Regions from separate parts of the Lysinibacillus sp. G01H genome, predicted to be linked through region 2. Evidence: a T-box and tRNA genes for the amino acid it is inferred to sense, from the RefSeq annotation. Region 2 holds a T-box; the other regions hold tRNA genes.

Region 1 (4,343 bases), 2.3 Mb from region 2:
GGAGGTGGTACAGGAATATCAACCTGTTGTCCATCGCCTACGCCTATCGGCCTCGGCTTAGGTCCCGACTAACCCTGAGCGGACGAGCCTTCCTCAGGAAACCTTAGTCATACGGTGGACGGGATTCTCACCCGTCTTTCGCTACTCATACCGGCATTCTCACTTCTAAGCGCTCCACCAGTCCTTCCGGTCTGACTTCAACGCACTTAGAACGCTCTCCTACCACTGACATCGTAGATGTCAATCCACAGCTTCGGTGAATCGTTTAGCCCCGATACATTTTCGGCGCAGCGTCACTCGACCAGTGAGCTATTACGCACTCTTTAAATGATGGCTGCTTCTAAGCCAACATCCTGGTTGTCTGTGCAACGCCACATCCTTTTCCACTTAACGATTACTTTGGGACCTTAGCTGGTGGTCTGGGCTGTTTCCCTTTTGACTACGGATCTTATCACTCGCAGTCTGACTCCCGTGTATAAATATCTGGCATTCGGAGTTTGTCTGAATTCGGTAAACCGGGATGGCCCCCTAGTCCAAACAGTGCTCTACCTCCAGTATTCTCATCACGAGGCTAGCCCTAAAGCTATTTCGGAGAGAACCAGCTATCTCCAAGTTCGATTGGAATTTCTCCGCTACCCACACCTCATCCCCGCACTTTTCAACGTGCGTGGGTTCGGGCCTCCAGTAAGTGTTACCTCACCTTCACCCTGGACATGGGTAGATCACCTGGTTTCGGGTCTACGACCACGTACTATTTCGCCCTATTCAGACTCGCTTTCGCTGCGGCTCCGCCTTCTAAAGCTTAACCTCGCACGTAATCGTAACTCGCCGGTTCATTCTACAAAAGGCACGCTATCACCCATTAACGGGCTCTAACTACTTGTAGGCACACGGTTTCAGGATCTCTTTCACTCCCCTTCCGGGGTGCTTTTCACCTTTCCCTCACGGTACTGGTTCACTATCGGTCACTAGGTAGTATTTAGCCTTGGGAGATGGTCCTCCCGGATTCCGACGGAATTTCACGTGTTCCGCCGTACTCAGGATCCACTCAGGAGAGAACGAACTTTCGACTACAGGGCTTTTACCTGCTCTGGCGGACCTTTCCAAGTCGCTTCATCTAACTCGCTCTTTTGTAACTCCGTATTGAGTGTCCTACAACCCCAAGAGGCAAGCCTCTTGGTTTGGGCTCTTCCCGTTTCGCTCGCCGCTACTCAGGGAATCGATTTTTCTTTCTCTTCCTCCAGGTACTTAGATGTTTCAGTTCCCTGGGTCTGCCTTCAAGACGCTATGTATTCACGTCAAGATACTACGCGATTAAACGTAGTGGGTTCCCCCATTCGGAAATCTCCGGATCAAAGCTCACTTACAGCTCCCCGAAGCATATCGGTGTTAGTGCCGTCCTTCTTCGGCTCCTAGTGCCAAGGCATTCGCCGTGCGCCCTTAATAACTTAACCAAGTTATTAAGCCTATAAAAAACTTAAAAAATAAATGTGTTTGTTACAATTTCAATGTCGTTTTATCCAGTTTTCAAAGAACAAAAAAATGGTGGAGCCTAGCGGGATCGAACCGCTGACCTCCTGCGTGCAAGGCAGGCGCTCTCCCAGCTGAGCTAAGGCCCCAAGAGGTATATATGGTGGGCCTAAATGGACTCGAACCATCGACCTCACGCTTATCAGGCGTGCGCTCTAACCAGCTGAGCTATAGGCCCTCTTGGAAGTTTTATTAAATTTCATAAACCTTCAAAACTGAACGCAAAACGTAATCGTACAAACCCAAGGTTTGTATTCCGAAATAATCCTTAGAAAGGAGGTGATCCAGCCGCACCTTCCGATACGGCTACCTTGTTACGACTTCACCCCAATCATCTATCCCACCTTCGGCGGCTGGCTCCAAAAGGTTACCTCACCGACTTCGGGTGTTACAAACTCTCGTGGTGTGACGGGCGGTGTGTACAAGGCCCGGGAACGTATTCACCGCGGCATGCTGATCCGCGATTACTAGCGATTCCGGCTTCATGTAGGCGAGTTGCAGCCTACAATCCGAACTGAGAACGACTTTATCGGATTAGCTCCCTCTCGCGAGTTGGCAACCGTTTGTATCGTCCATTGTAGCACGTGTGTAGCCCAGGTCATAAGGGGCATGATGATTTGACGTCATCCCCACCTTCCTCCGGTTTGTCACCGGCAGTCACCTTAGAGTGCCCAACTAAATGATGGCAACTAAGATCAAGGGTTGCGCTCGTTGCGGGACTTAACCCAACATCTCACGACACGAGCTGACGACAACCATGCACCACCTGTCACCGTTGCCCCCGAAGGGGAAACTATATCTCTACAGTGGTCAACGGGATGTCAAGACCTGGTAAGGTTCTTCGCGTTGCTTCGAATTAAACCACATGCTCCACCGCTTGTGCGGGCCCCCGTCAATTCCTTTGAGTTTCAGTCTTGCGACCGTACTCCCCAGGCGGAGTGCTTAATGCGTTAGCTGCAGCACTAAGGGGCGGAAACCCCCTAACACTTAGCACTCATCGTTTACGGCGTGGACTACCAGGGTATCTAATCCTGTTTGCTCCCCACGCTTTCGCGCCTCAGCGTCAGTTACAGACCAGAAAGTCGCCTTCGCCACTGGTGTTCCTCCAAATCTCTACGCATTTCACCGCTACACTTGGAATTCCACTTTCCTCTTCTGCACTCAAGTCCCCCAGTTTCCAATGACCCTCCACGGTTGAGCCGTGGGCTTTCACATCAGACTTAAAGGACCGCCTGCGCGCGCTTTACGCCCAATAATTCCGGACAACGCTTGCCACCTACGTATTACCGCGGCTGCTGGCACGTAGTTAGCCGTGGCTTTCTAATAAGGTACCGTCAAGGTACAGCCAGTTACTACTGTACTTGTTCTTCCCTTACAACAGAGTTTTACGATCCGAAAACCTTCTTCACTCACGCGGCGTTGCTCCATCAGGCTTTCGCCCATTGTGGAAGATTCCCTACTGCTGCCTCCCGTAGGAGTCTGGGCCGTGTCTCAGTCCCAGTGTGGCCGATCACCCTCTCAGGTCGGCTACGCATCGTCGCCTTGGTGAGCCGTTACCTCACCAACTAGCTAATGCGCCGCGGGCCCATCCTATAGCGACAGCCGAAACCGTCTTTCAGTCCTTCACCATGAAGTAAAGGAGATTATTCGGTATTAGCCCCGGTTTCCCGGAGTTATCCCAAACTATAGGGTAGGTTGCCCACGTGTTACTCACCCGTCCGCCGCTAACGTCAAAGGAGCAAGCTCCTTTTCTGTTCGCTCGACTTGCATGTATTAGGCACGCCGCCAGCGTTCGTCCTGAGCCAGGATCAAACTCTCCATAAAAGAAATTTGATTAGCTCAAATTGTTTTGCTGGCATCATGTTTGATGTCCAAAATTGTGTTTCGTTCGCTAGTAAAACTAGCTACTTAAAACTTTATTGATTACGTTTTGCTTGTTCAGTTTTCAAGGTTCATGTATTTGAATTGGTGGAGCCTAGCGGGATCGAACCGCTGACCTCCTGCGTGCAAGGCAGGCGCTCTCCCAGCTGAGCTAAGGCCCCGTTTTTTTATTTTTAGGAAATGGTCGGGAAGACAGGATTCGAACCTGCGACCCCTTGGTCCCAAACCAAGTGCTCTACCAAGCTGAGCTACTTCCCGTTGTTATTATGGCGCGCCCGACAGGAGTCGAACCCATAACCTTCTGATCCGTAGTCAGACGCTCTATCCAATTGAGCTACGGGCGCATTTAAAATGGTGCCGAGGACCGGAATCGAACCGGTACGGTAGTCACCTACCGCAGGATTTTAAGTCCTGTGCGTCTGCCAGTTCCGCCACCCCGGCACATTTGGAGCGGAAGACGAGGTTCGAACTCGCGACCCCCACCTTGGCAAGGTGGTGTTCTACCACTGAACTACTTCCGCATGTGCATAAGCTTTTTTTATCTGGCAATGAAAATAATGGTGCGGGTGAAGGGAGTCGAACCCCCACGCCTTGCGGCGCTAGATCCTAAGTCTAGTGCGTCTGCCAATTCCGCCACACCCGCTTATTATTATTTGAAAATGGTGAGCCATGAAGGACTCGAACCTTCGACCCTCTGATTAAAAGTCAGATGCTCTACCAACTGAGCTAATGGCTCGAAAAATGGTGCCGGCTATAGGAATCGAACCCACGACCTACTGATTACAAGTCAGTTGCTCTACCTGCTGAGCTAAACCGGCATATGGTGGAGGATGACGGGCTCGAACCGCCGACCCTCTGCTTGTAAGGCAGATGCTCTCCCAGCTGAGCTAATCCTCCTGGGTATTATGCCTAGCGATGTCCTACTCTCACAG
Region 2 (4,343 bases):
TTTAGAACAACATTATCATAAAGACATTGCCTCCTTAAGAGAAAAATATAAAATCCCAGAAAAGGACAGCCAAATGAAGCTCATCAGAAGTGGAACGGTCTTAGCGATCAAGGAACATGAATTTTTAGTTGTCTCAGGCGTCTTGGCTAGCGAGGTTGGGCAAAAATCTGTAGATGAATTAGTGCAAAAACATAGTAATGGTACATGGTTCCCTCTAGTGGATGTTCCGCAAACACTTTCAGTTGGTGATCGAGTAGAAGTACAGTATAGACAGTCGATTGGGAACGATGACACTCAGCCATTCCTTGATTATAAGGATATCGTAGAGATGAAAATAGTAAAGGAATTTCACTAACAAGAAGCTAGACATTTAATGATTTTAGAATGTCTAGCCTTTTCTTTAGATTTGGATTCATATACAATAGTTGTAATATTTTTCTAAAATAGAGGTGTTGATTTGGTATTTGCTATATTAGATAATGCGACAGCGTTTTTCCTAAGCTTACCTCTTCTACTGATTTATTTAAAAAGTATGTCACAGGAAGAATCCTTTTGGCGTTGGTCAATGCCCTTATGGCTGTTGAATTACTTTTGCATTCGATATTTTGTCTCGGATGGAGAAATTTTTTGGGTTGTCCTCTTTTGGCAGCTACTATTTTTATGGCCAATTAGTCTAGCAATCTATATCTATTTATACAACAAGGAAAAGAAGTGGGCATTTTATATAGGCTTAAAGAAAAAGCATGTTGTGATTGTGGCAACATTGATGCTGCTATTTGGGAGCTCACTCGTTTATTCACTTTATCAGGCAAATCAGCAGGTGATTGCGTTCCATCAGCAAGTAATGCAGGAGCTTGAGGATAGTTCAGATCGACAGCTTTATTTGATGCACAATACAATGAAGCCTACGACGCTTCTTGAAGTAGCGGATGATATAGCTGATGTGCGAAAGGGGCAGGCGAATGCATTTACCTTTCCTTGGCGCAGTAAGGTGATTGTACACCAAGATAATTGGCAAAAGGAATTTACATATGTCCGTTTTAATGAGAGCTGGAAGTTAGATGGGATATACCGAGAGAGTGAGTATCAAAATAAATAAGCAAAGGGGAGTCAAAGAGTTGATACAAGATGTACTGAAGGAAGAAAAATTAAAGGATCGATTAAAGGCATTGAAAAAGGGGCAAGCAATAATGGAGCTAGAAAATCAAGAGCAGCTTGTGCATTCCATGTTAGCACATATCGGTTCTATTGATAGTGAGCTACGAGATACTTATATTTATGGCAGCTTTTATGAATGGATTTTAGAAAAAAACTTGCTAGACCATCGTTGCTTAACGGAGTTATGGGATTATAGCTTAAACCATTTAATAGTTAAGGGGATTGGAGAAAAGGAATCAGATTGGGTCTTTACTCGCTCCTTTACATCATTATTAGTAGCGCTTATTTTAGCAAGAGATCTACAGGATAATTTTTTGCCCAAGGCTAGCATAGAGGACTGTCAAACAAAGTTACTAAGCTATGTATCATCTGAAAAGGATGTAAGAGGCTATGTGCCTGGCAAGGGATGGGCACATAGCGTGGCGCATGTTTCAGATGCTATCGATGAACTAGTGAAAAATCCAAAATCATTGAAAACAGCCTATCCGGATATGTTACATGCATTATGGTCCATCTATTTACAACCGGATTACATTTTTATCCATGATGAGGATGACCGACTATTAGTGCCTATATTCGCGATGTTGGAGCAGGGGCTGGAACAAAATGAAGTCATCCATATAGTGCAGCAAATGCCATTAACCTTAGCCTCAATGAAGGAACATCTGAGTGAAGAACAATACAGAATAGTGCTATTCAATAGTAAAACATTGCTGAAGAGCTTTTTGATTCAAACCATTCAACAGCCACAATATGCTGATCTCCATCAAAGTATTGCCACTTGTCTCAACGAAATTTTTTAAGATTGTCCATTGTTGACAGACAATTGGTAATTTGCTAAGATGAAGGACAATAAAAGCATACAAATTCGTTGATGAGAAAGAGTAGTGTTTCACTTTGTTCTACAGAGAGCCGACATTTGGTGGAAGTCGGTGTGCAGGTGTTACATGAAAATCCTCTCTGAGAAGATTAGCTGAATGGAGTAAGCTAATCCGGGTGTCTACCGTTAAAAAGAACACGTATGATTGTACGTTGCTGAGTGCTATTGGCCATCGTGTCAATAGAATTAGGGTGGTATTCGCGGTTAACCCCGTCCCTTTTTCCTTGGGACGGGGTTTTTTGTATGCCTTTTATACAAATTCGCTTGTATAGGAGGAACTAATATGCAGAAAGAACAAAAGAAAGAAACAACGGTTGAACGAGAAACAAGGATTCGTACATTATGGGCGCAAGAAGGGACCTTTGCCAAATCCGTAAGTAATCGCGCTGGACAGCAGCCCTTTGTATTTTATGAGGGACCCCCAACAGCAAATGGGTTACCACATGTCGGCCATGCCTTTGGTAGAACCATAAAAGATGTGGTGGCACGTTACAAAACAATGCAGGGCTATTTAGTTGAACGAAAAGCAGGTTGGGATACACATGGGTTGCCTGTGGAATTAGGGGTAGAAAAGGCATTAGGGATCTCAGGAAAGCAGGAGATTGAGAACTACGGGGTGGAGCAATTTATTCAAGCATGTAAGAAGAGCGTTTTTACCTATGAGCAAAAATGGCGTACCTTTACAGAGCAGCTTGGCTACTGGCTTGACATGGATGAACCTTACCTAACTTTAAGTAATGACTATATTGAAACTGTATGGCATATTTTAAGCCACGTTCACAAGGAAAAACTGTTATACAAAGGACATCGCGTCTCACCTTATTGCCCTAGCTGCCAAACTTCCTTAAGCTCTCATGAGGTGGCACAGGGCTATAAGGATGTCAAGGATTTATCCGTCACTGCAATGTTTAAGCTAGAGGATCGAGACGAATATATCTTAGGCTGGACAACGACGCCTTGGACATTACCAGCCAATGTAGCCTTGGCTATGAATCCTGCTCTTCGATATGTCCGTGTAAGGCATGCAAACAGCATCTATATACTAGCCAAATCGTTGGTATCAAAGGTTTTTTCAGAGCCTGTAGAAATATTAAGTGAGCATGACGGACAGGAGTTTGCAGGTGTTTCCTATCGATCGCCATTTTCCTATGTAACCGTCCATAAAGGACATATCGTTGTCATGGCAGATTATGTGACAGAGCATAGTGGAACAGGAATTGTACACATAGCACCTGCTTATGGAGAGGACGATTATAAAACGGTGCAGGAACATGGCTTGTCCTTTGTCAATGTAGTTGATCTTAAAGGTTGTTATACAGAAGCGGTACCTGAGCTTGTTGGACGTTTTGTGAAGGACTGTGATGTCGACATCATTAAAATGCTTGCAGCAAAAGAGCTTTTATTTGCTAAAGAAAAATATGAGCATAGCTATCCACATTGCTGGCGCTGTGATTCACCATTATTGTACTATGCAACAGATAGCTGGTTTATCAAAATGTCGGCATTAAAAGAGCAGCTTTTACAAAATAATCAGCAGGTGACATGGTACCCTAGCCATATTAAGGATGGACGATTTGGCAACTTCCTAGAAAACTTAGTGGATTGGAATATTAGTCGTAATCGTTATTGGGGGACACCACTCAATGTGTGGATCTGTCAGGATTGCAATCATGAGGAGGCACCTAACAGTGTTGCAGCACTACAACAATTAGCCAAAGGAGCTGTCAATGAACAATTAGAGCTCCATAAGCCATTTATAGATGACATTGTCTGTACCTGTCCTGTTTGCCAAGGCGACATGAAACGTACGCCTGAAGTTATCGATGTTTGGTTTGACAGTGGCTCGATGCCATTTGCCCAACAGCATTATCCATTTGAAGATGTAGCGAACTTTCATCATCAGTTTCCAGCAGATGTGGTCATTGAGGGAATCGACCAAACGCGAGGATTTTTCTATAGCTTATTAGCAGTATCGACCTTGTTTACAGGAAAACCACCTTATAAAAATGTGCTATCGTTAGGGCATGTACTCGATGAGCATGGACAGAAGATGTCCAAAAGTAAAGGCAATGCATTAGAGCCTGTTGAGTTAATCGAGGAGTATGGAGCAGATGCTCTACGTTGGGCATTTTTAGTTGATAGCTCCCCATGGAATCCAAAGCGTTTTTCAAAGAAAGTTGTCTTAGATGCGAAATCTAAGCTGGTAGATACACTCGACAATACGTTTAGATTTTATGATATGTATGCCCAGATCGATGGTTTTACGTATGATGCTACAAATACAGGTACACGTTCACAGCTAGAT
Region 3 (4,343 bases), 1.1 Mb from region 2:
GATCTGGGACAATTGCAACAAGCAATCCGAGAAGAGACTGCTTTGATTACCATTCAACATGTCAATTCTGAAATTGGTTCAATCCAGCCTGTAGAGAAAATCGTAAAGATGGCAAGAAAATCAAATATTTTCTGTCACGTTGATTGTGTACAATCATTTGGTAAACTAGCTATACCAAAGGGGGCCGATGCTATTACCATCTCGGCTCATAAAATAGGTGGGCCAAAGGGCTGCGGTGCTATATATATGAACCCTGCAATCAGAGTACCTGCATTAACACCAGGTGTGACACACGAGAGGGGTCTTAGAGGGGGAACATTAGATACTCCTGCAATCGTGGCCTTTGCCGCGGCAATTGAAAACTATCAATATGAGTTGCAACATTATGAAACGTTAAGAGATTATTTTGAAAATAATTTACCTGAAACATGTCAGCTCGTTGAATGTAAACAGCAACTACCTAATATTTGTGGGGTAATGATGGAGAAAGTAGAGGGGCAATATGTTCTTTTAAAGTTAAATGAGGCGGGAATCTGTATCTCTACTGGTAGTGCATGTGATATTCATAGTGAATCGGGAACAAAGGCTATTCTATCTATGGGGTTCTCTTTGGAAGCGGCACGCCAATTTTTTAGAATATCTTTTGGTCCTTCTACTACACTTGAGGATATTGTAAAATTAAAAATAGAGCTTTCAAATATTTAATGAAAAGAAGAGTGAAGGATTATCTATATTCTTCACTTGTATTGAAATAGATTATAAGCTAAGAATATCGGCAAATAAAATAATTGTTTTCTTTTGAACCAACAATTGCTATAATATTTTGCAGGGCAATATTTTCTCTTACTTAACAAAAATAACTTTAAAAAGTAATAATTTCTTTTTTTTATAAAAAAGTATTGCACAATGTTAGAAAACGTTATACAATAATTCTTGTCTTGAAGGACAGGTAAACAACTTCAAAACAAGATACATAACAAAGTCTAGTGATGATGGCAAAGAGGTCACACCCGTTCCCATACCGAACACGGAAGTTAAGCTCTTTAGCGCCGATGGTAGTTGGGGGCTTCCCCCTGTGAGAGTAGGACGTCGCTAGGCATAATACCCAGGAGGATTAGCTCAGCTGGGAGAGCATCTGCCTTACAAGCAGAGGGTCGGCGGTTCGAGCCCGTCATCCTCCACCATATGCCGGTTTAGCTCAGCAGGTAGAGCAACTGACTTGTAATCAGTAGGTCGTGGGTTCGATTCCTATAGCCGGCACCATTTTTTCGAGCCATTAGCTCAGTTGGTAGAGCATCTGACTTTTAATCAGAGGGTCGAAGGTTCGAGTCCTTCATGGCTCACCATTTTTAAATAATAATAAGCGGGTGTGGCGGAATTGGCAGACGCACTAGACTTAGGATCTAGCGCCGCAAGGCGTGGGGGTTCGACTCCCTTCACCCGCACCATTATTTTCATTGCCAGATAAAAAAACTTATGCACATGCGGAAGTAGTTCAGTGGTAGAACACCACCTTGCCAAGGTGGGGGTCGCGAGTTCGAACCTCGTCTTCCGCTCCAAATGTGCCGGGGTGGCGGAACTGGCAGACGCACAGGACTTAAAATCCTGCGGTAGGTGACTACCGTACCGGTTCGATTCCGGTCCTCGGCACCATTTTAAATGCGCCCGTAGCTCAATTGGATAGAGCGTCTGACTACGGATCAGAAGGTTATGGGTTCGACTCCTGTCGGGCGCGCCAAAAGAACAACGGGAAGTAGCTCAGCTTGGTAGAGCACTTGGTTTGGGACCAAGGGGTCGCAGGTTCGAATCCTGTCTTCCCGACCATTTCCAAAAAAATTATGGGGCCTTAGCTCAGCTGGGAGAGCGCCTGCCTTGCACGCAGGAGGTCAGCGGTTCGATCCCGCTAGGCTCCACCATAAGTAAATTAACCAGTATAAAGATCCTGGCGGCGTAGCTCAGCTGGCTAGAGCGTACGGTTCATACCCGTAAGGTCGGGGGTTCGATCCCCTCTGCCGCCATCTTAAAGGACCTTTAGCTCAGTTGGTTAGAGCAGACGGCTCATAACCGTCCGGTCGCAGGTTCGAGTCCTGCAAGGTCCACCATTTATATATTGTAACGGAGGTATACCCAAGTCTGGCTGAAGGGATCGGTCTTGAAAACCGACAGGCGGGTAACACCGCGCGGGGGTTCGAATCCCTCTACCTCCTCCAGTTTTAAATTTTTATAAATGGTGCTTTAAAAACTCGAAACAGCATAAAATTATCGCGGGGTGGAGCAGTGGTAGCTCGTCGGGCTCATAACCCGAAGGTCGTTGGTTCAAATCCAGCCCCCGCAACCAAAAGGTCCCGTGGTGTAGCGGTTAACATGCCTGCCTGTCACGCAGGAGATCGCCGGTTCGATCCCGGTCGGGACCGCCATTTTTAAAATAAAAGTCATGAGAAGCAAAAGAGTGAGTAAGCTTAGCATGGACGAAATGGGTCAGTAGCTCAGTTGGTAGAGCATTAGATTGAAGCTCTAAGTGTCGGCGGTTCGATTCCGTCCTGACCCACCATTTATGCGGGTGTAGTTTAATGGTAAAACCTCAGCCTTCCAAGCTGATGTCGTGGGTTCGATTCCCATCACCCGCTCCAAGGGCCTATAGCTCAGCTGGTTAGAGCGCACGCCTGATAAGCGTGAGGTCGATGGTTCGAGTCCATTTAGGCCCACCATTATTCCGAAGTAGCTCAGTTGGTAGTAGCACCTGACTGTTAATCAGGTTGTCGCAGGTTCGAGTCCTGCCTTCGGAGCCATTTTTATTTTGGGGAAGTACTCAAGAGGCTGAAGAGGCGCCCCTGCTAAGGGTGTAGGTCGGGTAACCGGCGCGAGGGTTCAAATCCCTCCTTCTCCGCCATGGGCCCGTTGGTCAAGTGGTTAAGACACCGCCCTTTCACGGCGGTAACACGGGTTCGAATCCCGTACGGGTCATACTAAGTGCAGTAGATGAATTTACATCTACTGCACTTTTTAATTTATTAGATACTTAGATTAATAACATAGCTATATTAAATGAAAGCCTACACAGATTAATCATTCTGTGTAGGCTTATTTTTTCAAATTAACGATTAAATTTTTCGTCCTTTTCCATATGGGATGCAAAGAGGTGTACCAAAGATTGGATCTGTCGTCATTTGGCAATCAAGGTCAAACACATGACTAACTAAATCAGTTGTCATAATTTCTTCTGGTTTCCCTTGACGATAGACACCACGGTCACGCACTGTAATAATATGATCGGCATAGCGACAAGCAAGATTAATATCATGTAATACCATAATGATAGTTCGCTTTTGCTGTTGGTTCAATTCGTACAGTAAATCTAAAACGTCTATTTGATGAGTTAAATCTAAGTATGTCGTAGGCTCGTCTAAAAGAATGATATCTGTATCTTGAGCAAGCGTCATAGCTATCCACGCACGTTGACGTTGTCCTCCTGATAGCTCATCTACTGGTCTATCTTGTAAATGCTCAGTACCTGTAGCTTTTAAAGCATTTAAAACGATTTCTTCATCCTTTTCAGTCCACTGTTGTCGCCAACTTTGGTAAGGATAGCGACCTTGTTTCACAAGTTGTAGGACAGTTAATCCTTCTGGTGCAACAGGAGATTGGGGAAGAATAGAGAGGTTTTTAGCCACTTGTTTTGTTGATAATTTAAAAATATCCTCACCATCTAATAAAACGGAGCCTTTTTTAGGTTTTAATAATCGAGCAATGGAGCGTAAGAGTGTGGATTTAATTTAATTATTGGCAATAAATTACGACAAGAAAAAGATTATGCGAAACTTAGCAAAATTGCTCCAACAGTGTTTTCTGAAACATTACGTGGCGACTGGAAAGAGAATTTTAAATTATTCGCTAAAGCAGTAAATCAAGAAACAAAAGGTGAAGAAGTACTAAAAGCTTACGAAGATAAGTTACAAGCACTGAAAGAAGAGCTTGGAGAACAAACCAACCAAGAAGTTTCATTTGTACGCTTTATGGCCGATAAATCTCGTATCTATTACACAGATTCATTCTCAGGTGTGATTTTTGATGCTTTAGGATTTAAACGTGTTGCAGCGCAAGCAGATTTATTTAAAGATAATGCAAAACTAGGAAACTTAGCGATTGAAGTTGGGAAAGAAGCAATCCCTCAAATGGATGGGGATGTTATTTTCTACTTCACGTACATGCCAACAGGTGATGATTCAGCACTAGCAACTGAACAAGAGTGGACACAAGACCCACTTTGGAAAAACTTAACAGCTGTCCAAAAAGGCAATGCACATAAGGTGGATGATGTCATTTGGAATACGGCTGGAGGCATT

The links. A T-box is a leader RNA that pairs with one kind of tRNA and senses whether it is charged. The one in region 2 lies ahead of ileS (isoleucine--tRNA ligase), so its partner is inferred to be a tRNA-Ile.
Region 1: it encodes a tRNA-Ile, which carries the amino acid that the T-box ahead of ileS (isoleucine--tRNA ligase) is inferred to sense. The anticodon was not compared.
Region 3: it encodes a tRNA-Ile, which carries the amino acid that the T-box ahead of ileS (isoleucine--tRNA ligase) is inferred to sense. The anticodon was not compared.

What each region holds. Positions count from the first base shown of each region.
Region 1 covers NZ_CP118397.1:118,643-122,985, reverse strand. Annotated here, with positions in the region: rRNA gene PSR12_RS00630 (23S ribosomal RNA) at 1-1,454, opposite strand, end outside; tRNA gene PSR12_RS00625 (tRNA-Ala) at 1,544-1,619, opposite strand; tRNA gene PSR12_RS00620 (tRNA-Ile) at 1,632-1,708, opposite strand; rRNA gene PSR12_RS00615 (16S ribosomal RNA) at 1,803-3,354, opposite strand; tRNA gene PSR12_RS00610 (tRNA-Ala) at 3,497-3,572, opposite strand; tRNA gene PSR12_RS00605 (tRNA-Pro) at 3,593-3,669, opposite strand; tRNA gene PSR12_RS00600 (tRNA-Arg) at 3,679-3,755, opposite strand; tRNA gene PSR12_RS00595 (tRNA-Leu) at 3,764-3,852, opposite strand; tRNA gene PSR12_RS00590 (tRNA-Gly) at 3,858-3,932, opposite strand; tRNA gene PSR12_RS00585 (tRNA-Leu) at 3,970-4,054, opposite strand; tRNA gene PSR12_RS00580 (tRNA-Lys) at 4,072-4,147, opposite strand; tRNA gene PSR12_RS00575 (tRNA-Thr) at 4,154-4,229, opposite strand; tRNA gene PSR12_RS00570 (tRNA-Val) at 4,233-4,308, opposite strand; rRNA gene rrf (5S ribosomal RNA) at 4,319-4,343, opposite strand, start outside.
Region 2 covers NZ_CP118397.1:2,447,899-2,452,241, reverse strand. Annotated here, with positions in the region: gene PSR12_RS12390 (DUF3221 domain-containing protein) at 1-355, shown strand, start outside; gene PSR12_RS12385 (hypothetical protein) at 458-1,099, shown strand; gene PSR12_RS12380 (DUF2785 domain-containing protein) at 1,119-1,961, shown strand; T-box leader at 2,021-2,259, shown strand; gene ileS (isoleucine--tRNA ligase) at 2,322-4,343, shown strand, end outside.
Region 3 covers NZ_CP118397.1:3,538,036-3,542,378, reverse strand. Annotated here, with positions in the region: gene PSR12_RS17990 (cysteine desulfurase family protein) at 1-705, shown strand, start outside; rRNA gene rrf (5S ribosomal RNA) at 983-1,098, shown strand; tRNA gene PSR12_RS17980 (tRNA-Val) at 1,109-1,184, shown strand; tRNA gene PSR12_RS17975 (tRNA-Thr) at 1,188-1,263, shown strand; tRNA gene PSR12_RS17970 (tRNA-Lys) at 1,271-1,346, shown strand; tRNA gene PSR12_RS17965 (tRNA-Leu) at 1,364-1,448, shown strand; tRNA gene PSR12_RS17960 (tRNA-Gly) at 1,485-1,559, shown strand; tRNA gene PSR12_RS17955 (tRNA-Leu) at 1,565-1,653, shown strand; tRNA gene PSR12_RS17950 (tRNA-Arg) at 1,662-1,738, shown strand; tRNA gene PSR12_RS17945 (tRNA-Pro) at 1,748-1,824, shown strand; tRNA gene PSR12_RS17940 (tRNA-Ala) at 1,841-1,916, shown strand; tRNA gene PSR12_RS17935 (tRNA-Met) at 1,945-2,018, shown strand; tRNA gene PSR12_RS17930 (tRNA-Ile) at 2,026-2,102, shown strand; tRNA gene PSR12_RS17925 (tRNA-Ser) at 2,118-2,210, shown strand; tRNA gene PSR12_RS17920 (tRNA-Met) at 2,264-2,338, shown strand; tRNA gene PSR12_RS17915 (tRNA-Asp) at 2,342-2,417, shown strand; tRNA gene PSR12_RS17910 (tRNA-Phe) at 2,476-2,551, shown strand; tRNA gene PSR12_RS17905 (tRNA-Gly) at 2,557-2,630, shown strand; tRNA gene PSR12_RS17900 (tRNA-Ile) at 2,632-2,708, shown strand; tRNA gene PSR12_RS17895 (tRNA-Asn) at 2,713-2,789, shown strand; tRNA gene PSR12_RS17890 (tRNA-Ser) at 2,800-2,890, shown strand; tRNA gene PSR12_RS17885 (tRNA-Glu) at 2,893-2,964, shown strand; partial or broken gene PSR12_RS17880 (ABC transporter ATP-binding protein) at 3,102-3,770, opposite strand; partial or broken gene PSR12_RS17875 (ABC transporter substrate-binding protein) at 3,771-4,343, shown strand, end outside.